4 regions of the Kitasatospora sp. NPDC001159 genome follow, and region 1 is predicted to be linked to each of the others. Evidence: riboswitches for the same ligand, from Rfam matches in the RefSeq annotation. Region 1 holds a riboswitch; each other region holds the start of a gene.
The links. Region 1 has a riboswitch for cyclic di-AMP ahead of ACWC9T_RS27400 (LysM peptidoglycan-binding domain-containing protein). Riboswitches for the same ligand answer to the same signal wherever they lie in the genome.

Region 2: it holds a riboswitch for cyclic di-AMP, as region 1 does, so the genes downstream of both, ACWC9T_RS22665 (NlpC/P60 family protein) here and ACWC9T_RS27400 (LysM peptidoglycan-binding domain-containing protein) in region 1, are expected to answer to the same signal.
Region 3: it holds a riboswitch for cyclic di-AMP, as region 1 does, so the genes downstream of both, ACWC9T_RS06320 (transglycosylase family protein) here and ACWC9T_RS27400 (LysM peptidoglycan-binding domain-containing protein) in region 1, are expected to answer to the same signal.
Region 4: it holds a riboswitch for cyclic di-AMP, as region 1 does, so the genes downstream of both, ACWC9T_RS32665 (transglycosylase family protein) here and ACWC9T_RS27400 (LysM peptidoglycan-binding domain-containing protein) in region 1, are expected to answer to the same signal.

The regions. Positions count from the first base shown of each region.
Region 1 is NZ_JBSFJV010000062.1:38,189-45,435, reverse strand. Features, by position in the region: gene ACWC9T_RS27410 (transposase) at 1-677, opposite strand, end outside; gene ACWC9T_RS27405 (IS3 family transposase) at 1,039-1,209, shown strand; gene ACWC9T_RS27400 (LysM peptidoglycan-binding domain-containing protein) at 1,418-2,155, opposite strand; cyclic di-AMP (ydaO/yuaA leader) riboswitch at 2,140-2,262, opposite strand; gene ACWC9T_RS27395 (DUF7586 domain-containing protein) at 2,612-2,986, opposite strand; gene ACWC9T_RS27390 (serine hydrolase domain-containing protein) at 2,983-3,528, opposite strand; partial or broken gene ACWC9T_RS27385 (GH25 family lysozyme) at 3,512-3,716, shown strand; gene ACWC9T_RS27380 (hypothetical protein) at 3,799-4,143, opposite strand; gene ACWC9T_RS27375 (maleylpyruvate isomerase N-terminal domain-containing protein) at 4,243-4,872, opposite strand; gene ACWC9T_RS27370 (LysE family transporter) at 5,074-5,697, shown strand; gene ACWC9T_RS27365 (TetR/AcrR family transcriptional regulator) at 5,917-6,639, shown strand.
Region 2 is NZ_JBSFJV010000044.1:45,963-53,209, forward strand. Features, by position in the region: gene ACWC9T_RS22650 (glycosyltransferase 87 family protein) at 1-800, shown strand, start outside; gene ACWC9T_RS22655 (hypothetical protein) at 868-2,031, opposite strand; gene ACWC9T_RS22660 (NlpC/P60 family protein) at 2,085-3,131, opposite strand; gene ACWC9T_RS22665 (NlpC/P60 family protein) at 3,358-4,491, opposite strand; cyclic di-AMP (ydaO/yuaA leader) riboswitch at 4,502-4,654, opposite strand; gene ACWC9T_RS22670 (NlpC/P60 family protein) at 4,993-6,030, opposite strand; gene ACWC9T_RS22675 (NYN domain-containing protein) at 6,231-7,247, opposite strand, start outside.
Region 3 is NZ_JBSFJV010000007.1:136,546-143,792, reverse strand. Features, by position in the region: gene ACWC9T_RS06345 (TetR/AcrR family transcriptional regulator) at 1-590, shown strand, start outside; gene ACWC9T_RS06340 (helix-turn-helix domain-containing protein) at 733-1,599, opposite strand; gene ACWC9T_RS06335 (ATP-binding protein) at 1,967-2,557, shown strand; gene ACWC9T_RS06330 (DUF397 domain-containing protein) at 2,878-3,141, opposite strand; gene ACWC9T_RS06325 (hypothetical protein) at 3,698-4,642, shown strand; cyclic di-AMP (ydaO/yuaA leader) riboswitch at 5,137-5,307, shown strand; gene ACWC9T_RS06320 (transglycosylase family protein) at 5,294-6,544, shown strand; gene ACWC9T_RS06315 (hypothetical protein) at 6,768-6,968, shown strand; partial or broken gene ACWC9T_RS06310 (transposase) at 7,121-7,247, shown strand, end outside.
Region 4 is NZ_JBSFJV010000092.1:805-8,051, forward strand. Features, by position in the region: gene ACWC9T_RS32645 (Ppx/GppA phosphatase family protein) at 1-342, opposite strand, end outside; gene ACWC9T_RS32650 (DUF501 domain-containing protein) at 345-1,013, opposite strand; gene ACWC9T_RS32655 (FtsB family cell division protein) at 985-1,476, opposite strand; gene eno (phosphopyruvate hydratase) at 1,677-2,963, opposite strand; gene ACWC9T_RS32665 (transglycosylase family protein) at 3,251-4,045, opposite strand; cyclic di-AMP (ydaO/yuaA leader) riboswitch at 4,051-4,218, opposite strand; gene ACWC9T_RS32670 (cytochrome P450 family protein) at 4,429-5,718, opposite strand; gene ACWC9T_RS32675 (SDR family NAD(P)-dependent oxidoreductase) at 5,987-6,412, shown strand; gene ACWC9T_RS32680 (MazG family protein) at 6,418-7,247, opposite strand, start outside.

The sequences.
Region 1 (7,247 bases):
GGGACGGTCGTTGTGGGCAGCGCGGGCTGCGGTGGCGGAGGCGGCAGGAGAGTGATCGTCGTCGAGGTCACGGCCCGGCTGCTGTCAGGGCGGCCGTCCAGTTTCCGTTCCGCGTAGCGCGAGATGGGTGACTTCACCTTGCGGGTGCTGACGCGGGACCGCCGGGTGAGCGATAGCGTCGACAGGACGCGGCGGCCGATTGCTCCGATGCCCTGTCCGAGGATTCCTTCCGCGCATACCAGCAGGTCGCGGGCAGTTTGGAAGGCGATGGTGAAGCCGCAGCGGTCGGGATCTGTGCCGGGCTGGGACTCCGCGGCCTCGACCATGGTGCGGCGCAGGAGCTGGTAGAGGGTGAGCAGGGCCCACATCTCCTGCTCGACGCCGGCGGGGTCGTGCGAGCGCAGGACGCGTCCGTGCAGGATGGTGTGGCGCAAGGCGTAGTAGGCACTCTCGTGCTCCCACCGCTCGTGATAGAGACGCACGAGGCGGTCGGCCGGGTAGTGGCGGGCGTCCAGGAGCGTGGTGGCCAGACGGCAGGAGCCCTCGAAGGTGCTGCCGTCCGTGCAGGTGACGCTCACCCGGGCTTCGATGACGCGCACCGGGACGCCGCCGATGACCGAGAGGTAGGAGGAGTCAGCGAGCGGCTTGAGGACCGGTGGCCGGCGGCGCTGGTTGATGCGGCTCAGGACCTGATCGGCGTCAGCGCTCCCAGATGTCCGGGAGCGAACCGGCCCGCGGCCACAGTCACCGTACGGGTGATGGCCGACAGCGCTGGCTGCGAGACAGAATGAACAGGCAACGGAGCTCCTTGCGGGACAAGCTGTCTTGGACGACTGCCTGTACCAACGAGCTCCGTTGCTCTATATCAAGAAACCTTCAACTCCCTTGCGTGACCTGCGGAAACGTTAACTACCCGGCCTTGGAAGTTCCCCGCTGAACTGGACAGCCTGATACTGGGACGGGCTCCCGAGGGCCAGCTACTACGCCTGGCTCGCCGGTCGGCCGGCTGCCGCCGAGCGGCAGCGGACAGAGGACGAACTGGCCGAGGAGATAAGGGAGATCCACGCCTCCTCGCGCGGTGCCTACGGCGCCCCGCGCGTGCACGCCGCACTGCGGCGCAAGGGCCGTGCGATCAACCGGAAGAAGGTCGAGCGGATCATGCGCGAGCGCGACATCCAAGGCGTGACCGCCGCAAACGCCGCCACCTGACGAAGCAACCGCGCCGCGGTCCCGTACGGACCCCGGGTACGCCGACGGCCCGGCTCACGCAGCGCAACGTGAACCGGGCGAGTCAGGTGGCCGCTTGGCAGCCCGTCAGCCGCCGGACATCCGGCTGGCGGGCGGCACTCGCTCAGACCCATCGGTTCGAACAGGCCGATCAGGTCCGATCAGGCCGTACTGATCGGGAGAAGTCCGATCAGTACGCCTGGTGCACCTGCCAGAACGCCCAGGCGGCGTTCGGGCTGCCGTAGACGGTGTTCATGTACTGCAGGGCCCACTTGAGCTGGGTGGCGGGGTTGTTCTGCCAGTCGGAACCGGCCGAGGCCATCTTGTTGCCGGGCAGCGCCTGCGGCAGGCCGTAGGCACCCGAGCTCGGGTTGGTGGCGTGGATGTTCCAGCCGCTCTCGTGGCTGATGATCTGGTCGAACGAGGCCAGCTGGTTCGCCGGGACGATCGAGGCGGCGAGCGCCTGCAGCGCGGCCGGGGTGTTGGCGACCGGGGCGACCGGGGTGGCGGCCGGCTTGGCCGGAGCCGCGGCGGGCTTCGGCGCAGTCGGGGCCTGTGCCGGGGCGGCCACGCCCAGGGTCAGGTGCTGGCCCGGGTAGATCTTGTCCGGGCCGTTGGTCAGCACGGACTTGTTGAGGGCGTAGAGCTTCTGCCAGCCACCCTGCACGTTGTGCGTGGTGGCGATCTTGGTGAGGGAGTCACCGCTCTGGACGGTGTAGCCAGCGGGCGCCTGAGGGGCGGCGGCCTTGACCGAGTGCACAGGGGCGGACTTGACGGGGGCGGCGTTCGCGGCGGTGGCGGCGACCACCGGGATGCCGGCGCCGACGCCGACGACCACGGCGGCCGCGACGATGCGCTTGATGGAACCGGCGGCGAACAGGCTGGGGCGAGCGTTGACGGGCAGCATGAAGTGCGATTCCTCTCCCACGCCTGCGAGGTGAGCTGTCGGGTTCGGGCTGGAGTTGCCCGGCCGCGCAGAGGCGCGGCTTTACCCCTAGCCCCGCCGGAACCAGTCCGGTGAGGCGACTTACCTGTGGGTCCCCCGCCCCTGCCGTGGTGCTTCATGGGTGCACGTGCCCGCCCGATCCGGCGGCAGGATTCGGCGTTCCGGAGAGCGGGGTTCGTTTCGTACAGAGACGAACGAGAAGGACCGTAAACGGCACGGAGCCATCAGCACAAGCCATCGTGAGCTGGGTCACGACTCGGCCGGATTGTCCGAATGATCCACAATGGTGCTTGATAACGATGTGGTTACGACCCTATGAGTGCGCGCCAGCGCCGCCCGCCGGGCTCAGTGCGGCAGCCACCGCCCGATGGTGCGCCGTGCGGGTCGTGGGTTCGGGCTGGCGCGCCCGCCCTTTGGGCATGCCGACCTGAGCGGTAGTCAGCCTGCGTGCCAGCCCTGCGCATCGACGCCGCCCGGCACCCCGGCTGCCGGATCGTACGGGGTGCGGGTGTGGACGAAGCCGGCCTGGTCCACGTCGTCGACCGTGCCGTCGGCCCGGCGCACCACGCGCAGCGGCTCGCCCACGTAGGAGCCGTCCAGCCCGGCCCAGGTCCCGTCCGGCTCGGACTGGAACCGTGAGGTGCGGGCCGCGCCACCCAGCGCTGTGAGCTCCATCACACGGCCGGCTCGCAGGTGCTCGACCGCGCTGGTGCCCCAGTGCCAGGGGCCGATCCGCGCCAGCAGTTCCGGGTCGGCGTCGACGAAGGGCCGCCGGGGCTCGGGGATCCGCAGCTCGTGCTCGGCGATGATCACGTCAGGTCGCGCGGGCCACCTGGCCGAGGCTGAGGCCGGCCGTGGTGCTGGCGAGCGTGACGGCCGCCACATCGTCCTGCTCGCTGACAAGAGCGAGGCGAGGAAGCCGGGCATCGAGCCGCCGTGGCCGACCCGCAGCCGGCCGTCCACGGCTGGAGCTGCAGGCCCAGGCCGTAGCCAGCCGACCCGTCGCCGTCCGACGCGGCGGCCGGCCGGCGTATCTCGGCCGGCACCTTCTCACCCGCGCCACCGGCGAGGAAGGCGGCCCAGCGGCAGAGGTCGGCGGCAGTGGACCAGAGCCGGCCGGCCGGCGCTATCGCGCCGGTGTCGGTGAGCGGCTCGGGCTGCATCACGCCGGCCCACGGGTGCACCGCGAAGCCGCTGGCGTGCGGGGTCTGCGGCAGCGGTGTGATGCGGGTCATACCGAGCGGCTCCAGCACCTCGCGCTGCAGCACCTCCTCCCACGGCTCGCCGCGCAGCTTCTCCACCAGTGCGCCGAGCAGGGCGTAGCCGGGGTTGGAGCACTGGTGGTCGAGCTGCATCGGCAACTACGGCGGCTTCGGCGCCACCAACCCCCCTGTGGATCGCCCGTTACTCCTCGACCGTCGGCACCTTGCCGAACGGCTGGGGCTACCAGACCTTCTGGCAGTGCTCCGACACCGGCACGTTCCCCGGCGACCAGGACCTGTTCAACGGCGCCTCCGACCGCCTGAGCGCGCTCGCACTCGGCTGGAGCCGCGCTCTCGTTCGGCCGCAAAGCCGAAGCGGCTCCCCGCACCCACCGGGGTGCGGAGAGCCGCCCGGCCCGAAGCTCAGCGCGGGTCGACCAGCTCCGGGGCGAACACCGTGCCCAACGGCTCGGGGCCCACGTACTGCTGGCAGTTGCAGGGCCGCGGCTCGTAGCTCAGCGGGCGGCGGTCGGCGTCCCAGGCGGTGGGCGTCTCGACCACCTCGTGGCACCGGCCCTGCTTGTCGTGCTTGGCCAGGTGGTGGGTGCAGCCGCAGACCGGCTCCGGCGGACGGTTGGCCGTCTCCAGGGCGAGCTCCCGGCGCTGGGTGGCGTCGAGCAGCTCCAACTTGCGCTCGTGGCGGACCTTCAGGGACCGGCGGACCTTCGCGGTGACCGACCCACTGCCGTAGAGCACGGCGGGCACCAACCACCACAGGTTCCACAACGAATCCACTGACGCCCCCACTGCTACCGATTCCTGGCGCTGATCATACGACTGACCAGCACGAGCGACCGCCGCCGGGGGTCAGCGGATCACCGGCAGCACCGGCGCCGAACTGCGGCCCGCCGCCGCCTCGATGAAGGCCACCGGATCGGCGACCTCCGCCAGCAGGTCCCGGGTGAAGTCCAGCGCCCCCTCGGCAGGCGCCGGACCGCCGACCGCCGCGATCAGGTCGAGCAGGTGGACGGTCGCCTCCATCAGCGCCACCTCGCCCAGCGCACCCACCGTGACACTGCCGAGCAGCGGGTGCGCCACCACCGTGGAGGGCGGCAGGTCCGCGAGCCCGGCCAGGGCGGCCGGGCCCTCGACGCCGAACCGGGTGATCAGCACGGCCGGTTCGGCCGCCTCGGCCGTCTGCCTGGCCGTCTCGGCGATCTGCCCGGCGGCGGTGTGGGCGATCCCGCCCGGCCGGTTGTACGCCCGCAGGATGCCGGCCCCACTGCTCACCTCGGCCGGCCCGTCCTGCACGGCCGCGCGCAGCCCGGTGAACATCTCCGGCACCGGCGCCACGTGGGCGTACAGCTCCCGGACGGTCCAATCGGTCAGCCGGGTGGCCCGGCCCCATTCCTCGGCGCCCAGGGCCGCGCCGCGCTCCGCCCAGGAAGCCCAGGTGTCGGCCAACAGACTGCGCACGGGGTCGTTCTGACTGCTCATCTACTCTCCTCGGAACGATGGCCACCGGAGTGCCCCACGCTACCCGGCAGCGCCGGAAAACCGGTTGCGGGGGTGCCACTCCGACCCTCACCATCGGCCCGTGACCGACACCCCCGCCCGCCCGCTGACCGTGAACGCCGCCCTTCCCGTCCCGGCCCAGCAGCAGCCCGGCCGTCCCCGGAGGCCCGACCGCGCCCACGCGTGAGCGCCGCGCTGATCGCGGGGCTGCTCGCCGGATACGGCGTCGCCGTACCGGTGGGGGCCGTCGGGGCCTACCTGGTATCGCTCACCGCGCGCGCCTCGCTGCGCACCGGCGCCTGCGCCGCCCTCGGCGTGGCCACCGCGGACGGGCTGTACGCGCTGCTCGCGGCCGTCAGCGGCACCGGCCTGGCACCGCTGCTCGAACCGGTGGCCCGGCCGCTGCAGCTCGCCTCGGCCCTGGTGCTGCTCGCCCTCGCCGTCCGGACCGCCGTCACCGCCCTGCGCAGCCGCCGTACGGCCGCCGCCCTGGCCGCCGAGGCACCGTCCGGGCCCCTCCGGGCCTACCTCACCCTGCTCGGGATCACCCTGCTGAACCCGCTGACCGTGCTCTACTTCGCCGCCCTGGTGCTGGGCAGCGGCCAGGACGGCACCACCTCGGGCCCGCTCGCCCGGACCGTCTTCACCGCCGCCGCCTTCGCGGCCTCCGCCAGCTGGCAACTGCTGCTCGCCTCCGGCGGCGCGCTGCTCGGCCGGGCGCTCACCGGTACCCGCGGCCGTCTGCTCACCGCCCTCGGCTCGGCAGCGCTGGTCGGCTGGCTCGCGGTCCGCCTGCTTCTCGGCTGAACCCGCGACCGACCGGACCTCCCCCCAGGGCGCCGCCGCCGACCACCACCGCCGCCGCCGCTGATTGCGCTCCGTCGCCGACCACGCCCCGGCCGACGCCTGTTTACGCCCTATTCACACCTTGTATCCTGGTTCTGTATCCGCTGCGCTACCTGCCCATCCGCCCGACCGGCCCAGGCACGGCCGACGGGGTTGGCACCGACCCGGAGGAGCGCGGACATGGTTGAGCGGGACGGCCCCGAGAAGCGGGGGCGCCTGAGTCGGCCGCTGGTGCTCGACGCCGCCGTGACGCTGGTCGACCGCGAGGGCCTGGCCGCGCTGACCATGCGCAGACTGGCGGCCGAGCTCGGGGTCGAGTCGATGGCCCTGTACCGCTACGCCCCGGGCAAGGAGGGCCTGCTCGACGGCCTGATCGAGGCCTACTTCGCCGAGGTCAACGCCCGACTGCGGACCAGCGCCCACACCGGCCCCCAGGAGTCCGAGTGGCGCCTGGAACTGCGCCGGATCGCCCGGGCCTTCGCCGCCGCCGCGCACGCCCACCCCGAGATCCTGCCGCTGGTGGCGACCCGCCCGCTCGCCGTCCCGATGGCCCGACGGCCAGCACCGGTGCTCGAACTCACCGAGCACATCCTCTCGGTGCTCGGGCGGGCCGGCTTCGACGACGCCACCGCACTGACCGCCTACCGCACCTTCGTCGCCTGGAACCTCGGCTGCACGCTGGTGGACAAGCGCCAGGTGGTCGACAACCCGGACGAGCCGGACCCCCTCCTGCGGCTGGGCCTGCACCGGCTGCCCGCCGCCGAGTACCCACGGCTGCGCGCCCTGGTGCCCCGCTTCGCCGACTTCGACGACGAGCGCGAGATGCTCGCCGGCCTCGACAGCCTGCTGAACGGGATACCCGAGCCACCCCTTGACGCGTTCTACGGCGACGGCACATCCTGAGGTATACGAGGTACACGTCGGACATATCCGCTCAGACGAACGGCGCCGCCCGGGCCGGTGTCGGCACCAGTGACCGCTTCGCCGCCGCGGTCCCGCACGGCGTGGCCGCCGGTCGGCAGCCCGTGCCGGGAGTTACGTATGTCTCATGTCGTACGTCAACCTGGCCCGGCCTGATGGTCCGGGTTGCGGACGGGTGCGGGTGGCCGCATGGGCCTCCCGCGTCTGAGAGCCGCCCTCAGACCGGCTCCGGGACGCATGACCGACGCCCCGCCCTCCACGCGGCCTCGCCCTTACGGGCGATCCGTCGTCCACCGCCCGGAACACCCACAAGCCATAGTGCCCGACAGCGGGGCGCCCGCCACGAACGGTCGTGGCGGGCGCCCCAACTGCTGCGCTCAGGCGGCCCGGTGGAAGAAGCTCGATTGCCGGAAGGGCATCACTGCGCCTCCCCTTCTCCGACCGCCCGGGTCGCGCCGCGACGCGCGGCACGCGCGTCCCCGTGCCGCCGCACGATGGCGGTGGCACGACCCGACCCGACCCGGTCCGGCCCGGGTCGGGGGTGTGCTCCCGTCGGCGCCGCCGGTCGGTGGCATGGCCGCCGCGGGAGG
Region 2 (7,247 bases), on a different contig from region 1:
CGCTGATCGGCCTGATCGGCACCCCCTCCGGCCGCCGCACCCGCCGCTCCTGGACGCTGGCCGCCGCCACCGCCGTCTCGGTGGGCTTCCTGCTCGCCGCCGGGATGAACGGCGCCTTCGACTTCCTGACCTTCCAGGCGGACCGCGGCATCGAGGTCGAGTCCGTCGGCGCACTGCCGCTGCACTTCGCCCGGATCGCCGGGGCCTGGGACGGCAGGGTCACCATGAACTACGGCTCCCCCGAGATGCTCGGGCCGTGGGTCAGCGTGATCAGCAAGGTGATGATGGCCGGCACCGTGCTGGGCTTCCTCTGGCTGCTGCTGTGGCGCTTCACCGCCCGCCGCCGCAACGCGGCCACCATGTACGACGCCGCGCTGTGCGCGCTGCTGATCTTCGTGGTGACCAGCCGGGTGATCAGCCCGCAGTACTTGGTCTGGCTGATCGGCGTCGCCGCGGTCTGCCTGACCGTACGCGGCACCAGCCAGCGGCCGGTGGCCCTGCTGATCCTGATCGCCTGTCCGCTGACCCTGGTCGAGTTCCCGACCATGTTCACCCAGATCCTCGCCAGCGACCCCTTGGCGATCACGGTGCTGACCCTGCGCAACCTGCTGCTGCTGACCGCCGCCGTGCTCTCCGGCATCCGGCTCTGGCGCTCCACCCGTGCCTCGGCGGCCCTGCCGCCCACCGTGGTGCTGGGCGAGACCCCGGCGCTGCCGTCCGCCTCCTCCTACCCGGTCCGCCCCGGCATCGCGTACGAACAGGACCTGCTGGACGGCATCGACCACCCGGCTGGCCGTTGACCCTCGGGCCCGGCCGGGCGCTGAGGGCCCGCCTCTCGGACGCTAGGGCCCGTCTCTCGGACAGGCCCTAGCCCTTCAGCGTCGACACCTCGGTCAGCCAGAGCGTGGTGAACTCGGCCGCCCCGACGCCCAGCTCACCACGCAGCAGCCGGTCGATCCGGTGGTCCCGGTCCTCGCTCTGCCCGTCGCCCGCGCCGACCGCCCGGTAGAAGGCGACCAGCCGGTCGGGCCCCCAGCGGCGGGCGATCAGGTCGCAGGCGAGCCAGGACTGTTCGTAGGCCTGGGCGATGCCGGTGGCGCCGGCGGTGAAGTCCCGGTCGGCGGGCAGCGCGGTGGGCAGCTTCCCGGCCGCGACGTCCCGGGCCAGCTCGGGGGCGATCTGCTGGGCGCGGCGGCCGGAGTCCCGGTAGGCCGTCCAGTCGGCGACGCCCTCGGAGAGCCACAGCGGGGTCCAGGCCCGGGTGTCGGCCCTGGTCGCGGCGTGGGTGGCCTCGTGGGTGACCACCACCTGCCGGCCGAAGTCGCTGAGCCGCCCGAACGCCTCGGGGTTGACCACCACCCGGTCCGCCGGGGTGTGCCAGGGCGCGCCGGGGGCGGCCACGGTGACCGCCGCCATGCCCGTCCAGCCTGCCGGGTCGGCCTCCAGCAGCCGGGCGAACTGGGTCTCGTCGGCGGGCAGTTCGAGCAGCAGCCGACCGGGCCAGCCACCGCCCCAGACCGCACTGACGGCCGGCACCGCCTTGTCCCCGACCGCCACCAGCCCGGCCGGGTCGGGCCCTTCGGCCAGGCCGAGCACCAGGCAGTGCTCTCCGGGAGCGGTACGGGCGGGGCCGAGGTCCCACAGCGCCGGGGGCCCGCTCGCGGCCTCCTCCCGCTCGACCCGCCAGCCGCCCGCGTCCCGGACCAGCGCGATCCGGCGCGGGTACACCACCGGGTACTCGTCGTACCCGGCGATCCGCACCGCCAGCTCGGCGGAGGCGGTCAGCCGGTCCGGCCCGTCGGCCGCCGAAGACCCCTGATCGGGCGACAGCACCAGGTTGCGGTAGAGCGCCCCGGCCCCCGTGAGCCCGGACCACGCGGGCAGTGAGCGCGCCCGCGCCACCAGCAGCTCCGCCACTTCGGCGCGCTGGTCCGCCGCCCGCCTGGCGGGTGCCGCCGGGGCGGCCGGGGGCAGCGACAGCTGGGCCAGCCCGCCGACCGCCAACAGCAGCGCGCCGCGCCGGGACAGCACGCAGCGGGCCGGGTCTACCGAGCGGGGCTCGGCCGGACCGGAGGGCGTCGCGCTCAGAGCCGGACCACCCCCGACACCGGCATCGCGCTGACGCTCTCGTACCGCACCTTGGCGCCCGGGTAGGGGGCGTGCACCATCACCCCGCCGCCGGCGTACATCCCGACGTGGTGCATGTCCCGGTAGAAGATCACCAGGTCTCCCGGCCGCGCTTCGGAGAGGCTGACCCGCTGCCCGGCGTACGCCTGGGCCTGCGAGGTGCGCGGCAGGGTCACTCCGGCCTGCCGCCAGCTGTAGTACATCAGACCGGAGCAGTCGAAGGCGCGGGGCCCGGTGGCTCCGTAGACGTACGGCGAGCCGATCATCCGGACCGCGGCGGCCAGCGCGGCCGCCCCGCGCTCGGAGGCGGGCGGGGTGGTGCCGAGGTCCAGCCGGTCGGTGCCGCGGGTGGCGCGCTGCTCGGCGTCCTTGGCGTCCTGGACGACCATCCGGGCCCGCTCGGCCGCGTCCAGGCTGTTGAGCAGCTTCTGCGCCGTGTCCAGCCGCTGCTGGACCTGCTGCTTGTTCTCGGCCAGCGAGCGCCGGGCCTGGTCCAGCTCGGCGAGCTTGCCCGCGGTCTCGGCGCGGCGCTGGTCGAGTCGGCGCTGACGGCCGACCAGCTCACGCAGGGTCTCCTGCTGTCGCTCGGCGGCCTGGCCGAGGGTGCGGGCGCGGGCCAGGTAGGACTCGGGGTCGCTGGAGAGCATCAGCTGGGCGGTCTGGGTCATCCCGCCGCCGCGGTACTCGGCCCCCGCCACGGTCGCGAGGTCCCCGCGCAACTGGTTGAGCTGGTCCTGGGCGGCGGCCACCTCGCCCTGCAGGGTGGCGGTCTCGCCCTGGAGCCGCTTCTGCGCCTCCTGTGCGGCGTTGTACTTCTCGGACGCCTGCTCGGCCTCGTCGTACAGCCGCTCGACCTGCGCCTTGACGCCCCTGCGGTCGGGGGTGTCCGGCCCACCCGGAGCGGCTTGGGCGCTGCCGCAGGTCGCCACGCCCAGGGCCGTGGTGGCGGCCGCGGTCAGTACCAGCGCACGGGCGAGCAGTTGGGAACGGCGGTGCACGGGCATGGCGGCAGCGGCTCCAATCCTGCGGCGCGGCCCGCGGCCGCGCCCCAGCGGGCGGCCGTCGAGCGGGAGTCCGGTGGCAGACGTTAGCGAGTCCGGGCAAGTGAGTCCAAACCCCCGCCTACTCGAATATTTGACCCCAAATCGGACATTCGCCCGAGCCGCCGGAAAAGCCGCAGGCCCGGCCCTCCGTGATGGAGGACCGGGCCCGGAACGGCCCGGGCGGGGATCAGACCCGCACGATGGAGGCCAGCGGCATGTTGGAGACCGCCTCGTAGCGGACCGAGGCACCCGGCTTGGGCGCGTGCAGCACCTGGCCGTTGCCCGCGTAGATGCCGACGTGGTGGGCGTCGCTGTAGAAGATCAGCAGGTCGCCGGGCTGGGCCTGGGAGATGTCCGAGCCGATCCGGGTGCCGGCGCCGGCCTGCTCCTGCGAGGTGCGCGGCAGCGACACGCCGACCTGGTTGAACGCCCAGACCATCAGGCCGGAGCAGTCGAAGGAGCTCGGGCCGGTGGCGCCCCAGACGTACGGGCTGCCGACCTTGCTGGCGGCGGCGGCCAGCGCGGCGGCACCGTGCGAGCTGCCGGGCGCGGCCGGCTTGACGACCGGCGAGGACGAGGAGCCCGAGCTGATGTCGGTGCGGCCGCTGTCGCGCGAGGCGCGGTCCGAGGCGGCCTGCTGCTGGGCGGCCTTCGCGGCGGCGTCGGCCTGGGCCTTGGCGTCGGCGGCGGCCTTCTCCTCGGCCTGGCGGATCGCCTGGCGCTCCTGCTCGGTCAGGGTGTTGAGCAGGTCCTGGGCGGCCTTCAGCTTGTTCTGGACCTCCTCCTTGGAGGCCTTCAGCTGCTGGGTGGTGGACTCCAGTTCGGCGAGCTTGCCCTGGGCCTCGGTGCGGTCCTGGTCGAGCTTGCGCTGCTGCTCCTGGAGCTCCTTCAGCTGGTTCTTCTGAGTGTCACCGGCCTGGTTCAGCGCACCGGCCTGGTTGAGGAAGTTGTCCGGCTTGGACGAGAGCATCAGCTGGACGGTCGGGGATATGCCGCCGTTGCGGTACTGCTCCCCGGCGATCTCGGCGAGCCCGCCCTGCAGGTCGGTCACCTGGGACTGCTGCCGGGCCACCTGGTCCTGCAGGCCGGAGACCTGCTTCTCCAGCGCCTGCTGCTTCTCCTGGGCGGCGTTGTACTTCTCGGTCGCCTGCTCGGCCTGCTCGTTGAGCTGGTCGACCTGCTCCTTGACCTGCTCCTTGGTCGGCTGCGGGTCGGCGTGCGCGCCGGACTGCGCGGAGAGGGCGACGGCTGCCGCGGCGACACCCGTCAGGATCGAGACACGGGCGCGGCTGGCGGGCTTGGGACGACGATGGGACGCCACGAAGGCGGACTCCTTCTTCCTAGTCCGCCTACCGGGTGAGCTGACGGGTTCGGGCCGGAAGCATGCCCTACGACGCCTCACGGCCGTTCCACCGGCCGGCCTGGCGCCGATTCACCCCGGAGGAACGTGGTTCCCCGGCTCCGCTCCGCAGCGCCCCCGACCACTGGGCTCCCCTGCCGGACAGTCGCTTCGACCTGCCCCGCTGTTTCGCGAACTCGACGGAAACCACCGCCGCCACCCAGGCTGGGTGATCGACAGTGCGGTGGTTCGGGGCACGACCCTAGTAACTGAACCGTGATCCGTTCAAATCCTTGTCAGAAAAAAGTCGGAAGATTGCCCATGTTCTTTTGTGAAAATGACCGATGGTGATCGCTGCTGCACACAAAGCTGATCTGTTCTCACCAGCCGGACGCTGAACCCGTAAACCCGAAGCGCCACCCCCGGTCGGAGGGTGGCGCGGATCACAGGGCCGGAAGCCGGCCCTTCGGGCGTGTCGGGTCGTCAGACCCGGCGGATCGTGTTGATCGGCATCGCGTCGGCCTTCATCACCTTCACCACGTCCCCGGTGTGCGGCGCGTGGACCACCATGCCGTTGCCGATGTACATCCCGACGTGGTGCCGGTCGCTGCCGTAGATGACCAGGTCGCCGGGCTGAGCCTGGTCCAGCGAGGGCACCGCGGTGCCGACGTTGCCCTGCTCCTGCGAGGTGCGCGGCAGCGAGACCCCGGCCTGGGCGTACGACCAGAGCATCAGGCCCGAGCAGTCGAAGGTGCTCGGCCCGGTGGCGCCCCAGACGTACGGCGAGCCCTGCTTGCTCATCGCCTTGGCCACGGCCACGGCCGCGTAGCCGCTGGCCGGCGGCAGGCTGCTGAGGTCGACCCGGGCGCTGCCGCGCGAGGCGCGGTCGTCCTGCTGCTGCTGGGCCTTCAGTGCGGCACGGTCGGCGGCACTGAGCGAGTTCAGCAGGTCCTGGGCGGCCTGCAGCTTCTGGTTGACGTCGGCCTTGGCCTGGTTCAGGTCCTTGGTGGTGGAGTCCAGCGAGGCCAGCACCGCGGCGGCCTCGGCCTTCTCCTGGTCCAGTCGGCGCTGCTGGTCGAGCAGGCCCTTGAGCGCCTCGGTCTGGCTGGCGCTGGCCTGCTGGACGCTGGAGGCCTTCTGCAGGTAGCCGGACGGGTCGGAGGAGAGCATCAGCTGGACGGACGGGTCGATGCCACCGGTGCGGTACTGCTCGCCCGCCACCTCGGCCAGGCCGGTCTGCAGCTGGGTCATCTGCTCCTGACTGCGGGCCACCTGGTCCTGCAGCTGGTCGGCCTGCTTGCGGAGCTGGTCGGCCCGTTCCTTGGCGCCGTTGTACTTCTCCGCCGCCTGCTCCTGCTCCTCCTGGAGCTGGTCGATCTGCGCCTTGACGTCAGCCTTGTTCGGCTGCGGCGCGGCGTGCGCGGCCACCTGGGCGGAAAGGGCGACCGCGGTCGCAGCGGCAGCGGTGAGCACGGAGACCCGCGCGCGGCTCGGCTGCTTGGGACGGCGGTGGGAGGCCAAGGGACCGGCTCCTTCTTCCAACGGACTCACCAGATCGGGTGAGATTCCGGAAAATAGGTTTGACGCCAGACCCTAGTGAAGATCTATCCGTTTTGCCACTCCCCCGAAGGCGTGAAGTCCGGTTCCCACGCTGACTTCACGGGATCCGCACACCCTCGCAAAACGGGCAATGACCAGGTGTCACCCCGCCCGGACCGAGGTCAGGGCCGGGCCAGCCGGTTCAGCAGCAGCACCGAGGCAACCGGGCGCGCGCCCGCCTTGCGCACGCCCTCCGCCACCTCCCGGTCGGTGGACACCACCACCACCGGACGGCCTTGCGGCTCGGCACGCACCAGACGACGGATCAGCTCGTCCGCGGTCTCACCGGTCCGGCTGAACCGTACCCGAACCCCGCGCGGCGGCGCCATGATCACCGGAACGTCCAGGTCCTGCCCGTCGAACACACAGGTGACCTCCGCCTGGGTGCGCTGGGCCAGCATCGCCAGCCCGCCCAGCAGCCGGATCCGCTGCTGCTCCAGCGGCAGCGTCGGATAGCCGGTCTTGGTCACGTTGTAGCCGTCCACCACCAGGTGCACCTGCGGGATCGCCAGCAGCTGGTCCAGCAGCGCCGGGTCGTCCTCCGCCAGGCCGCGCCGGGCCACGTCGTGCGGTGAGGCCGCCCCCGGCACCACCGCCTCGACCAGGTCCGCCGGGCGGATCTGGGAGACCGGCAGCGCCAGCTCCCGCTGCAGCCCCTGCGCCGACTGCAGCACGGTGTCCAGCAGCAGCCGCAGCCGCATGTCCTCGACGCTGCGCCCCTCGCGGGCCGAACGGCGGCCCTGCTCCACGACGTTCTCCAGCTCGGAGACCCGGTGCCGCAGCCGGCGCGCCTCGCTCTCGGCCGCGCCGCGCTCGCTCGCCGCCTGCGCCTTCGCGGCCTCCAACTCCCCGGCCACCCGCCGGGTCTCGGCCTGCGCCCGCCGGGTGTCGCTCTCCAGCGAGCGCACCTTCTTGCGCAGCGACTCGGCCTCCCGCCGGACGCCCTCGAACTCCGCGCGCTGCCGGTCCAGGTCGGCCCGCGCGGCCGCCCGCACCTCGGCCAGCTCGGCCTGCAGCTTCTCCACCAGTCGGCCGGCCTCCGCGGCCGCGTCCTCGGCGCCGGCCCGCTCGGCCTCCTCGCCGGCCTCGGTGACCAGTCGGCTCCAGCCGACCGAGCGCACCAGGTAGGCGGCGGCCGC
Region 3 (7,247 bases), on a different contig from region 1:
GCCGACGCATCATGCGGGCCACCGTCGAGCTGGTTGACCAGCACGGCTACGCGGGCACCACGCTGACCGACATCGCCGAGCGGGCCGGACTCGCCCGCGGCCTGGTCTCGTACTACTTCGACGGCAAACGGCTGCTGATGCAGTCCGCGACACACCGGATGATGCACCAGGCGCTGTCGGGCGCCCTGGCCGAGCTGCCGCCGGACGCCTCCCCCGAGGCTCGGCTGGCCGGCGCCATCGACGCCGTGCTCGGACTCGCGCTGGATCACCCGCGGGTGATGCGCTCCCACCTGGCACTGATCCTCGACCCGGACACCGGCGCCTTCGTCCAGGACCCGGAACAGCAGCAACTCGGCGCCGTCCTCCAAGGGTTGCTGCAGGACTGGGGTGCGCCGGATCCGGTCGCCGAGCACGCGGTGCTACGCAGCGCGCTGATGGGCGGCTGCATCGGCGTACTGCTGCCGGGCGCGGAGATCCCGTTGGCGCCAATCCGGTCGGACCTGTTCCGCCGCTACGACCTGGCCTGGGACCTCGGGTGCCCGCCGCAGCCGCTGCCGCCGGAACGCGAACGGCCGCCGGCCCGCGGTTGACGGCGGGTGGGCGGCTGGGCCGGTTCCTCAGGGGGTCGGCCGATCGGTCTGCTGCGGAGGATCGGCCCGCTTCGGACGAAGTGCCTGCCAGGGAGGACCGGTCCGTTGCGGTGGGGCCGCCGAGGCCCCGCCCGGCCGGGACTCAGCGCTCCTTCAGGATCGAGGCCAGCAGGTCTATGGTGCGTTCGGGCGTGAGGCTGTCCACGCAGAGCCGCTCCATGACCTGGATGTAGGCGTCGACGTCGTCCCGTTTGTCCAGGTAGAGCGCGCTGGTGAGCTGCTCCAGGTAGACCACGTCCGCGAGGTCCTGCTCCGGGAAGCGCAGGATGGTGAACGCGCCGGACTCCCCGGCGTGCGCGCCGAAGCGGAACGGCATGACCTGGATCACCACGTTGGCCTGCTCGGCGACGTCGATCAGGTACTGCACCTGACCGCGCATCACCTTGGGACCGCCGACCGGCCGACGCAGCGCGGCCTCGTCGATCACCGCCCACAGACGCGGGTTGGCACCCTCGGTCAGCAGCTTCTGGCGGCGCAGGCGGAGGCTGACCCGCCGCTCGACCTCCTCCTCGCTGATGACCGGCCGACTCTGTCCGAAAACCGCCCGTGCGTACTCCTCGGACTGCAGCAGACCGGGGATGAACTGCACCTCGTAGGTGCGGATCAGCTGCGCGGCCTCCTCCAGGCCGACGTAGGTCTGGAACCAGCCCGGCAGCACGTCGTTGAAGCTGTGCCACCAGCCGGACTTGTTGGCCTCGCGGACCAGGCCGAGCAGGGCCTCCCGCTCCAGGCCGTCGTCCACGCCGTACAGGCTGAGCAGGTCGGCGACGTCGCGTTCCTTGAAACTGACGCGGCCGAGCTCCATGCGGCTGATCTTGGACTCGGAGGCGCGGATCGCGTAGCCCGCGTCCTCACGGGTGATGCCGCGTGCCTCGCGCAAGCGGCGAAGCTGCGAGCCGAGGAGGATCCGGCGGACCATCGAGCCGCCGCCCGGCTGAACTGTGGTCATGCGGTCGAAACCTCCACCTAGGGCAAACAGCGCACAGTCTGCCATCAGTTGAGCGCTCACGGTGCCGATACTGACGGATGTTCCTATCAGTTCCGCACTCCGCACACCAGGATGCACGTGCATCCGGCGCTTGCATATGCCAATAGTGCGACTGCACGTGAATCGACTCTTGCATCTGCAGTGAGCGCACACCACCATGGTGCACGTGCACCTGCACACCCCTGGCAATCCCGCGGGCTCCGCGTCGACCCCACGCGCGACTCCGTGCACCGACCCGGCGACGTCCCCCGCGCCATCGGGCGTTCGAGTGCGCGCGCGCCTGGTCGAGGGGGCGGCCGAGCGGCCGAGCGAGTCGGAGGTGACCGGCATGACCCCGGCGGGTCCAGCCGTGTCCGCCCCCTTATGGGAGGAGCTCTTCATGAGCACCGGTACGGCTTTGGCGGTTGACCCCCATGTGGTCACCTGTACGCTCGCTCCTCGCTTCGAAGCTGTCAGAACCGCGCGCGACTTCGCCCGGACCACCCTTCAGTGCTGGGGCCTGATGGAGCTGTTCGACGATGTCGCGCTGGTGGCCTCGGAACTCGTGACCAACGCGCTCCGGCATGCGATCGGCGCACGGCCCGACCCGTCGGGCGGCGCCCCTGGCGAGTACGACTTTCCCGCACGGCCCACCCCGGACGGGCGGCTGCCGATCCGAATAAGCCTGGTGCACCGCGCACCCCAGGTGGTCTGCGCGGTGAGCGATCCGAGCGGCATCGGACCGGTCGCCCGGGAAGCGGACTTCGTCGCCGAATCCGGCCGCGGGCTGCACCTGGTGGAATCGTTCAGCCGCTCCTGGGGCTGGCACCCGCTGGGCAGCGGCAAGGTGGTCTGGGCCATGTTCGAGGCGGAGCCGGCCGAGGGCGGCGGACTCGACGGACATGTCGAAATCGGTGGACGGCACCGGCGCTCGGCCTAGCGCCGCACGGCGCGCGGCCGGCCGAGGGACGACCCGGGAGGACCATACCCCGGGCCCTTCAGCCAGGCCTTCGGGCCCTGCGGTGGCAGCCCGCCTCCGACCCCGGTTCCGGTTACCGGCGTCGAACGCGCCGGCCCAGGCCCGGTGCGCCCCGGCCCAGGCCCCGCGGGAACCAGCCCCGCACGACCTCGCCCGGTACGGCTTTGCCCGGTACGGCCATGCGCCGCCGTACGACTCGCGGGCGAGCCTGCGAGGAGAAGACAAAGGCCGTCGCGGTGTCAGCACCCACGACGGCCCCCCGATGGTGAAGCGGCGGCCGGTCAGACCGCCAGGTGGTCGAACTCCCCGTCCTTGGCCCCCAGCAGCAGGGCCGCGATCTCCGCTCGGGTGTAGATGAGCGCCGGACCGTCCGGGAAGCGCGAGTTGCGCATCGCCACGTCACCGCCCGGCAGGGCCGCGAACTCGACGCAGTTGCCCTGGGAGTTGCTGTGCCGGCTCTTCTGCCAGACCACCCCCTTGAGGTCGGCGGCGGCCATCCCGTTGAAGGTGTGGTTCGAGCCGTGCATGTCCTGCGAGTCGTGCATAGAAGTCTCCCGAAGAGCTCCGGAGTTGTCGTCCAGCGCGGCGCCCCGGCACCGCCAACGAACGGACCGGCCCCGTACCGGTCCGGCACAACGCCTCACTTGACGCGATGATAGCCGCTGTGCACGTGCATCAGCACGGGACATTGCAGGTGCACGAGGCCTTTTACCGGCCGCCTCGAACTCTTCACGGGCCCTTCTCCTGACGGTACGTAAACGGACATAGTCGACTGAATCGACGGGTTTTCGATAACCGGCCGTGAGCGGCCCCCCGCTAAATGTTGATCTTCGAATGCCGGGAGTCGCACCCCCGTGACCCTCCGTCAGGCCACCCTCCGACTGTGAGACATCTCACGCACCACAGGTGCAACGGAACACCCCGTGCGGCACGTCAGGGCAACTGCGGACGTCCACGCGGGGGTTGGGCGAGGAATGTCCGGATTGTAGGCAAACCGCCCGGACCGGCACGACGGAGACACGACCTCCGCACCGCGACCACCCGAAACCCGTACGGCAACCGACTGCAGGCCTGACGGGCAGATGTCCTACGATCTCCGGCATGAGCACCGCAGCCATCCCGGGCGCACCACTGCCCGTCCGTACTCCAGGCTCCCGTGCGCGGGGGCGCCACCGCCGCCCCGAGCGCCCCGAGATCCCCACCGGTTCGCCGGCCCTGGTGCTCGCCGTGCCCGCGACCGCCGGGCCGGAGTCCCGTTCGGTCGTCGAGGAACTGCTGTCGATCGTCCGCAGCGAGCACAGCGGCGTCCAGGCCGCCGCCGGCTACCTCCCGGCGGACGGCACCGAGGGCGAGGACGGGGACGACCGCACCGTCGCCGAACTGCTGGCCACGGCCGCCGAGGCCGGCCTGCCCACGCCCGTCGTGGTGCCGCTGGCACCGGGGCCGCACGGCTTCCTGACCGAACTTCACGCCCTCGCCGCCGAGCACGGCGCGACCGTCACCGACACGCTGGGCCCGCACCCGCTGCTGGCCGAGGCCGTGCACGTGCGGCTATCCGAGGCCGGGCTGGCCCGGGCCGACCGGGCCCGGCTGTTCGCCATCGCGACCGCCGCGGACGGCGTGGTCCTGACCACCGTCGGCGGCGAGGAGGCGGCCGCCGCGGCCGGGATCACCGGCGTGCTGCTGGCCGCCCGACTGGCCGTCCCGGTCGTCGCCGCGGCGCTCGACGTGCCCGGCTCGGTGGCCGGGGCCGTCAGCCACCTCAAGGAGACCGGCTCCCAGCGCCCGGCGCTGGCCCCGCTGGTGATCGGGCCCGAGGCCGACTCGGAGCTGCTCGCCACGGCCGCCGAGGAGACCGGCTGCCCGTCGGCGGCACCGCTGGGTGCCTACCCGACCGTCGGCCAGCTGATCGCCTCCACCTACCTGGCCGCGCTGCCGACGCCGTCGGCGGAGGAGCTGGCCCGGGCCGAGGCGGAGGCCGCGGCCTCGGCCGAGGAGGGCTCGCGCGGCGCCCACGCGGCCGCCCAGGGGCCCGTGGAGGCCTAGTAGGAGGCCTGCGACGACCGTCGCGCACTCTCCCGCACACCGAAGGGCCCGGAACGGCTTCGTTCCGGGCCCTTCGGCATGCCCGCTCCTCCCGCCTTCACCCCCACACCTGCTGCTTGTCCCGGCCCGGGAATTACGGGAGCCGGGAGAACAATGGCACAAAATGTCCGTTATGTCGCTTTTTGAACGGGAATGCCAGGGCCACATCCCGGCACTCGAATCACGATCACTCCCCCGCCGCGCCGGGCACGCCGCCGCACACTTCTACGCCCCATCACCTCACCTCTGAGGCGAAGACAATTGCGGGAATCCACAGTTACATTGCCGGAAAACGATCATTTACGATCATGATTCGTGTCCTATTTGGCAATTTCTACTAAACCGTGATGTGCATCACAGATATTTGCAGTTTGAACTTAAGTCTGCTTAACGTGCTCCCCGTTCGTGGCCACACGGACCCAGTTCATCCGCAACGCCGAGTCCTGCCGTCGGATGTCCTGGCAGCGCGAAAACGCACCACGGCAGGAGCGGGGGAACCACAGGTAAGTCGCCCCGGGCAGTTCCTCGGAACGGTCCAGGGCTAGGGGTGAAGCCGCGCCCACAGCGCGGCCGGGCAACTCCAGCCCGAATCCGACAGCTCACCTCGCAGGCGTGGGAGAGGACCGCGTCTTCATGCTTCCCACCAACGGCACCCGCCTGTCCAGCCGTACCCGTCGCGTGATCGCCGCCCTCGGCGTCGCGGGCGTCGGCCTCACCGTCCCCTGCCTCACCACCGGCACCGCCAACGCCGCCTCCGTCGCCACCTGGGAGAAGGTCGCCCAGTGTGAGAGCAGCGGCAACTGGGCCATCAACACCGGCAACGGTTTCTACGGCGGCCTGCAGTTCACCTCCAGCACCTGGGCCGCCTTCGGCGGCACCACGTACGCCCCGCAGGCCAACCTCGCCACCAAGGACCAGCAGATCGCCGTCGCCGAGAAGGTCCTCGCCTCCCAGGGCCCCGGCGCCTGGCCCGTCTGCTCGATCCAGGCCGGTCTGACCAAGGGCGGTGCCCCGGCCGCCGTCGACACCTCCGCCGCCACGGCCGCCAAGCCCGCCGCCAAGCCCGCGCCGAGCCAGGCCCCGGCCGCGAAGACCGCCAAGCCGGCCGCGCCCGCCCAGGCCCAGAGCAGCGACTACACGGTCGTCGCGGGCGACTGGCTGTCCTCGATCGCCGCCAAGCACAACGTCCAGGGCGGCTGGCAGCGGCTGTACGACCTCAACCGCAGCACCCTGACCGAGGGCCCGAACACCATCTACCCGGGCCAGCGCCTGACCTTCGGTGACGGCGACCAGGCCCAGGCCGACAAGTCCTCCTCGTCCACCGGGTCCGGCTCGGACTTCAGCTGGTTCAACCGCTCCCAGAAGGCCGGCCAGGCCGCGAACGGCGGTGCCGTGAACGCCAAGCCGGCCGCCCAGATCCAGGCCTCGAAGCCGGCCGCCAAGACCCAGGCCTCGAAGCCGGCCGCCAAGGCCCAGGCCCAGGCCCAGGCCCAGGCTGCCACCGGCAGCATGGCCGCCGCGGTGTCCTTCGCCGAGTCCAAGGTCGGCCAGGCCTACGTCTACGGCGGCACCGGCAACGGCGGCTGGGACTGCTCCGGCCTGACCCAGGCCGCGCTGCGCGCCGCGGGCATCAACCTTCCGCGCGTCGCCGCCGACCAGGCCGCCGCCAGCACCCACGTCTCGCTGGACAGCCTGAAGCCGGGCGACCTGCTCTTCTGGTCGAACAACGGTCAGGACTCCGGCGTCTACCACGTCGCGATCTACATCGGCGGCGGCAAGTACGTCGAGGCGGCCAACCCGAGCGCGGGCGTCCGCGAGCAGACCATCGCCAACTGGGCCCCGGACTTCGCCGGCCGGGTCTGAGCAACGGCGTACTGGCAGCCGCCTGCTGGCAGCTGACGTGCAACAGACAACGGCGGACGGATGACACACAACGGATGACGGATTTCACCGTCTGCCATCCGTCCGCCGTCACCCGCCAACCCCGGGGAGAGTCCGGTCGCTCCTCCCGGGGGTTCGCGTATTCGCATGGTGAAAGCCCGCCCCGACGGGCATGCTGCTGCTCTGCACCCGAGGAGGAGTCACCATGGCCCAGGTCACCATCACACTCGATGCGAACCTCGCGATCGACGCGATGCTGCTCTCCGGTACCAAGAACCCGCAGGACGCCGTCGAACTGGTCCTGCGCGACTACCTGGCCCGCGGCCGCCGCACCGAGCCCCGGACCGGCGACGCGGCCGGCGGCCACCGACTCACCGCCGACCGCCCGGCCGCCCAGGAAGGCTGACCGGCCGGAGCGGGCGGGTGGGCGAACGCCGAAGGGCCCCGGAGAGCAACTGCCGACGCTGTTGGTGAATTCGGGGCCTGTGCGTGACGTCGGCCTTCAAGACCTGGTTGTGGTCTTGAAGGCCGACGTTGTCGTTTGGGGGAGGGTGCGGGGTGTCGATGCGTGCGAGCGTGCCGGGTGAGGTGCCGGCGGAGACTGTGCGGGTGGCTCGGGCGGCGTTCCCGAAGGGCAGCCTGGCGATCCGGATCCGGGACGAGCTGGGAGTGTTGTTCACGGATG
Region 4 (7,247 bases), on a different contig from region 1:
CTCGCCACTCACCACCTCGGGCTCGACGCCCAGGATGTCCCGCACGCCCTTGACGTACTCGTCGCTGTTCTCGGCGTCCCGGGAGGCGCTGGTGGCGACGAAGCGGGTGCGCTCGGGGCCGACGCCGAAGCCGGTGATGATCTCCTTGTACTCCCGGCAGGCCGCGAAGGTGCGGGCCAGCGCGTCCGGGTGCAGCCGGCCGGTCTGATCCACGCCCTGGCCCAGCCGGTTGATGATCATCCGGCGGTCGAGGTCGGTGATCTCGCCGGTCTCCGGGTCGAGGTCGGCGACCAGCAGGCGGATCGAGTTGGTGCCGCAGTCGATCGCGGCCACGCGGGTCATGCTCACTCGGACTCCTGCTCCGCGGCTTCCTCGGCGGCGCGCTTCTTGGCGGCGCGCTCGACGGTCTTCTGCTGCTTGGCCGCGATCACGGCCTCGTGGTCCTGCTCCTTGGCGCGGTTGCGGGCGACCCGCTCACCGGCCTCCTGGACCTCGGCCGGGGAGACGCAGGGGCCCTTGGCCCACCAGTCGTCCAGCATGCCGATCGCCTCGTCGCCGAGCGGGTTGACGCCCTCGCCGGCCGCCAGCGAGTGGCCGACCAGCACGTGCAGGCACTTCACCCGGTCCGGCATGCCGCCGGCGCTCGGGAAGCCCTCCAGCACCTCGATCGCGTCGCGGCGGGCGATGTAGTCCTCGTGCGCCTTCTGGTAGGCGGCGGCCAGCTCCGGGTCCTCGGCGAGCCGGGCACTCTGCTCCTTCATCACGCCGTCCGCCTCCAGGGTGCCGATCAGCGAGGCAGCCTTGGGGCAGGTCAGGTAGTACAGCGTCGGGAACGGCGTGCCGTCCGGCAGCCGGGGCGCCGTCTCCACGACGTCGGGGTTGCCGCAGGGGCAGCGGTGCGCGACACCGCGCAGGCCGCGCGGCACCCGGCCGAGCTGGGCGGCGATGGCCGCGACGTCGGCGTCGGAGACGGCGGGGTGGTTCTCAGTGGTCATGGGGGGTGGGGTCTCCAACGAGGGACGGTGGGAGCGGACGGGGAGTGGCGGGGGCCAGCGCGACGGTGTCGGCGGCGTCCACCGAGTCCCAGATGCTGGTGTACCAGGGCTTGGCGGCCCTGGCCGAACTACCGGAGGAGGCCGGTGCGGCGGGCGCGGAGGGCTGGGCGGCAGGGCCGGCCGGGTCCACCGCGATGTACGGGGTCTCCCCCGGCACCGCGTAGTGCAGCCGGGCGCGGGCCTGCGCCTTGACGTACTCCGGGTCCTGCCAGCGGGCCTTCTCCCGGCGCAGCTGCTCGACCTGCTGGCGCGAGTGGTCGGCCTTCGCCCGCTGGGCGGAGATCTCGGCGCGCTGGGAGACGAACTGCCGCGTCGGGTAGGCGAGGATCGCCACCAGCGAGCAGAGCACCAGGACGAGGACGGTCGCCCGGCTCGTGAATCGAGGCCGGGCCGCCAAGCCCGGGATCCTCCAGCCAGCCATCTCCGTATCCCCTCCTGGTCGCGACGGTGCCCCGCCGTCCACCCTACGGGGTGTGCGGCGGGGCACCGGTCAGGCTTGCGCTACCGGGGACTTTCGGCCCTCCGGTCTTCGGCCTCGGTACGGGAGCGGTCGGCCCTCGTACCGGAGGGGTCAGCCCTCGTACTCACTGTGCTTACTGGTCCGCAGAGCGACTGTGCTCATCACTCCGCGGAGCGGAAGCGCGGGAAGGCGCCGCGGCCGGCGTACTCGGCGGCGTCGTCGAGGATCTCCTCGATGCGCAGCAGCTGGTTGTACTTGGCGACGCGCTCGGAGCGGGCCGGGGCGCCGGTCTTGATCTGGCCGCAGTTGGTGGCGACGGCCAGGTCGGCGATGGTGACGTCCTCGGTCTCGCCGGAGCGGTGCGACATCATGCAGCGGTAGCCGTTGCGCTGGGCCAGCTCGACGGCGTCCAGGGTCTCGGTCAGCGAGCCGATCTGGTTCACCTTCACCAGCAGCGCGTTGGCGGTGCCGGTCTCGATGCCCTTGGCCAGGCGGGCCGGGTTGGTGACGAACAGGTCGTCGCCGACCAGCTGGACCTTGTCGCCCAGCTTGACGGTCATGGCCTTCCAGCCGTCCCAGTCCGACTCGTCCAGCGGGTCCTCGATGGAGACCAGCGGGTAGGCGGCGACCAGCTCGGCGTAGTACTCGATGAGCTCGGCGGCCGAGAGGGCCTTGCCCTCGAACTGGTAGGCGCCGTCCTTGAAGAACTCGGAGGAGGCGACGTCCAGGGCCAGGGCGATGTCACGGCCGGGGACGTAACCGGCCTTCTGGATCGCCTCCATGATGAGGTCGAGGGCCTCGCGGTTGCTGTCCAGGTTCGGGGCGAAGCCGCCCTCGTCGCCGAGGCCGGTGGACAGGCCGCGCTCCTTCAGCACGCCCTTGAGGGTGTGGTAGACCTCGACGCCCCAGCGGACGGCCTCGGAGAAGGACTCCGCGCCGATCGGGGCGATCATGAACTCCTGGATGTCGACGTTGGAGTCCGCGTGCGAGCCGCCGTTGAGGATGTTCATCATCGGGACCGGCAGGACGTGCGCGTTCGGGCCGCCCAGGTAGCGGAACAGCGGCAGGTCGCTGGCCTCGGAGGCGGCGTGCGCGACGGCCAGCGAGACGCCCAGGATGGCGTTGGCGCCGAGCGAGGACTTGTCCGGGGTGGCGTCCAGGTCGAGCATGGCCTGGTCGATCAGGCGCTGCTCGGTGGCGTCGTAGCCGACCAGCTCCGGGCCGATCTGCTCGATGACGGCCAGGACGGCCTTCTCGACGCCCTTGCCGAAGTAGCGGTTCTTGTCACCGTCGCGCAGCTCCAGCGCCTCGAAGGCGCCGGTCGAGGCACCCGACGGGACAGCGGCACGACCGGTGCTGCCGTCGTCGAGGCCGACCTCGACCTCGACCGTGGGGTTGCCGCGCGAGTCGAGGATCTCACGGGCTACGACGACATCGATGGACGGCACGAGGCATCTCCTTGCGGAAGCAGGGTCCGGCCGACGGTGGTGGCTGCCGGCGGGATGATTGCGGAGTCGTTACGACCAGAGCCTAACCGCCCGGGCTCCCGGGGCCACGTCGACCTCGGCTCCGTCTCAGCGTGTGGCCCACTACCCGCCGGTAGTTCACCTGCTTGTCCCAGCTTGTCCCTTTGCCGCGGACGAATGCGGACGAAGGGGGCCGGGCGTGGCCCCCTTCGCTCCCGGGGTGTTGTCCGAGTCCTTCGGAGCGTCACCCGAGGCCCTGTGGACCCGGCTCAGCCGAGGTGCAGGACCTGGCCGGGCACGATCAGGTTCGGGTCGCCGCCGACCGTGCCGCGGTTGCCGTCGTACAGCGCCTGCCAGCCGCCGGACACGCCCTGGGCCGCGGCGATGCCCGACAGGGTGTCACCGGAGTGGACGGTGTAGTCGTGGCCGGCCGGGCCGGCCTGGACCGGCTGGGCGGCGCGCGGGGCAGCGTGCTTCGGAGCGTACTGCTGGACCGACTGCTCGACAGGCTCCTCGGCCTGCTTGGGAGCGGCGTGCTTCGGAGCGTACTGCTGGACCGGCTGCTGGGCTGGCTTCGCGGCCGGCTTGGGGGCCTGCTGCTTCGGGGCCTGCCGCTTGGGCGTCTGCTGCTGCGGGGCGGACTGCGGCTTGGCGTCCGAGGAGGTGTCGACCACGGCCGGGGCACCACCCTTGCTCAGGCCCGCCTTCTGGGAGCAGACCGGCCAGGCGCCCGGGCCCTGGGAGGCCAGCACCTTCTCGGCGACCGAGATCTGCTGGGCCTTGCTGGCCTGGTTGGCCTGCGAGGCGTACGCGGTGCCGCCGAACGCCTTCCAGGTGCTGGAGGTGAACTGCAGGCCGCCGTAGAAGCCGTTGCCGGTGTTGATGCTCCAGTCGCCGCCGCTCTCGCACTGGGCGACGGAGTCCCAGGCGGAGGCCGGGGCGGCGGAGGCGCCGGTGGCGGCGAGGAGCGGCATCGCGAGTCCGACGCCGGCCACACCGGCGACGGCGATGGCCTTCTCGGTCTGGGTGCGACGACGGTGACGGCCAGTTCCAACGAACAGCATGAAGACGTCCCTCTCCGCACGCCTGCGAGGTGAGCTGTCGGGTTCGGACCGGGAGGTGGCCCGGCCGCCGCATGCGGAAACGGTTCCGCTCGGGCGGCTTCACCCCAAGCCGTGGAGGACGGCAACAAACCTGGTTCCCCCGCCCCTGCCCAGGGTTCTGGTCGGTTTCCCGTGACGCGGCGGGCAGGATTCGGCGTTCCGCGCACGAGGTCCGCAGCTGCGAACTCCAGGGAGACTAGACAGATCTTCAGACCAATCACAAGCTCATATCACCGACATCACACAGAAATTACGGCATGTGATCAATCGCCTACCAGTGGCGCCTGTTTGTCCCTATTGATGGGCTTTCATACCGGCATCAAAGGCACATCAGCGACTTCACGTCAGTGTGCCGGAGCCTCGGGAACGGCGTGCGGAGACCGGATCTCGGGACTGAATTCGACCGGAAGTTCGCGCAATCCACGCATGATCAGACCGCCGCGCCAGCGCAGATTCTCCGGGGTTTCAGCCAGCCGGAGATCGGGCAGTCGGGAAAGCAGCGTGGCGAGCGCGGCGCGCCCTTCCAGCCGGGCCAGCGGGGCACCGATGCAGTAGTGGATGCCGTGCCCGAACCCCAGGTGGGGGTTGTCGGTCCGGGCCAGGTCGAGGGTGTTCTCGTCCGCGAACCGGGCCGGGTCGCGGTCCGCCGCCGCCAGCACCACCAGCACCGGATCACCGACCGGGATGTCCACCCCGCCGATGGTCAGCGGCCGGGTCGCGAACCGCCAGGTCGCCAGCTCCACCGGCCCGTCGTAGCGCAGGAGTTCCTCGATACCGGTCTCCAGCAGCGCGGTCTCCCCGCGCACCACCGACTCCTGCAGCAGCGCCCGCTGCCCCGGATCGCGCAGCAGCGCGTACGTCCCGTTGCCGATCAGGTTGATGGTGGTTTCGAACCCCGCGAAGATCAACACGAAGCACATGGCGGCGGCCTCGTTCTCCGTCAGGTGCTCGCCGTGGTCGCTGGCCCGGATCAGGCCGGAGATCAGGTCGTCACCGGGGTCGGCCCGCTTGCGGTGGATGAGGTCCACCAGGTAGGCGCGGATGCGCTTGACCGCCCGGCCCACGCCGCCGCGCTGCCCACCGTGGTGGCGGATCATCATGCCCGCCCAGTCACGCAGATCGTCCTGGTCCTCGGCCGGCACGCCCAGCATGTCGCAGATCGCGTAGATGGGGAGCGGGAAGGCGAACTCGTGGATCAGGTCCGCCGAACCGCGCTGCGCGAAGCCGTCGATCAGCCGGTCGGTGAGCTGCTGCACCCGCGGCTCGAACTCGGCCACCCGGCGCGGGGTGAACGCCTTCGACACCAGACGGCGCAGCCGGGTGTGGTCCGGCGGGTCGATGTTCAGCAGGTGGGTCATCAGATCCGCCTGCCGCTCCCCCGGGATGCCCACCCGGCCGGTGCGGTGCGCCTGCTCGCTGTGGTGCGCCGGGTTCTTCGACAGCCGGCTGTCCGCGAGCGCCTGCCGGGCGTCCGCGTAGCGCGTCACCAGCCACGCCTCCACCCCGCTCGGCAGCTTGGTGCGGTGCACCGGGGCGTGCTCGCGCAGCCACGCGTAGGCGGGGTACGGATCGGCGGCGAACTCCCAGGTGAAGAGCTGCGGGGCGGGCTGGGCGGCGTCGGGCTGAGCAGGCATGGGTCGACCGTAACCGCTGGGCCCGGCGCGCCCTGACCGTCAACCGTCCGCGAACGGCGCACGAGTGGTCCGCCGGCGGCGGGCGGGCACGCCGCCAACGCTCCGGGGACGGCCCGTGGGCGGCTCTTGGACAGCTCTTGGTCGGGCGGCAGGCGTGAGTCTGGTCACCTGCGGGGTAATCCCTGTTGCGGAGGGTCAGGACGTGCCTACGATCCTCCGCAGTACGCGTGGGCGCCGGTGCGGTGTCGCCCACAGGGAGGAGCAGACCATGCGGGTCAGCGGGGCAGTCGTCGTCATCGCGGTCCTCGACGGCGGTTCGGGAGCCGGCCTCGCGCGCCGGTTCACCGCGGCCGGCGCCGCCGGGATGCTGATCGCCGACACCCACGTCGGCATCGCCGAGGACCTCGCCGCCGAACTCGACCGGCCTGGCTGCCCCGTCGTCGGCGTCTGCGGAGACATCCGCCGCCCCAGCGACGTCGCCGCCCTGGTCGACACCGCCGAGAAGCACCTCGGGCCGATCGACCTCTTCTGCGTCGCCGGCCCGAACGGCGAGCGGATCGTCTCCCTCGCCGACCTGCCCGACCACCTCGACCTGGAGCGCCTCGCCGAACTCGTCGCCCTCATCGGCGAGGCCATCGGCGAACTCGTCCCGCCGCAGCGGCGCCCGGCCGAGCACACCGCCACGGCGGCCTGAGCCGACTACTCCGGCTTGAGCCCCTCGGCCGCGCGCACTGCGTCCCGGTAACCGCGCGCGGCCGAGCGCAACGCCGCGTCCACATCCACCCCGGCGTCGTGCGCCCGCTGCACCACCGCGAGCAGCAGCCGGCCCGCCGACTCCGCGGTCAGCTCCGCCGGCAGCTCGTACGGCGCGTCCGGCACACCCTCGAACCCCGCCCGGCGCACCCGGGACACCAGCTTCGCCGCGTACGCCAGTGCCGGCAACCCGGCCGGCACGCCGTCCAGCACCGACTCCCGGTCCGCCTTCTCGGCCGCCTTCAGCTGCTCCCAGTTCGCCTCCACCTCGGCGGCGCCCGCGGCCTCGACGTCCCCGAACACGTGCGGGTGCCGGTACACCAGCTTCTCCACGATGTCCCCGGCCACGTCGTCGATCGTGAACGGCCCGGTCGGGTGCTCCTCGGCGATCCGGGAGTGGAAGAACACCTGGAGCAGCACGTCGCCCAGCTCCTCGCGCAGCGTGTCCCGGTCCCCCTCCTCGATCGCCTCGACCAGCTCGTACGCCTCCTCGACCAGGTACTTCACCAGGCTCTCGTGCGTCTGCTCGGCGTCCCACGGGCACCCGCCGGGCGAACGCAGCCGGTCCATCACCGACACCAGGTCCAGCAGCCGCGACCCCGGCAGGTCGTACGAGCCCGGCAGCACCTCGATCTCCGGCACCTCCCCGACGTGCTCCACCGCCAGCCGCGCCAGCGCGTTCGTCAGCCCCGGATCCCCGTCCGGACTCCCCAGCCACACCGTCGGCCCCGCTTCCGCCGGCTGCTCGGTCAACAGCCGCGCCAACGCCGGCGCCG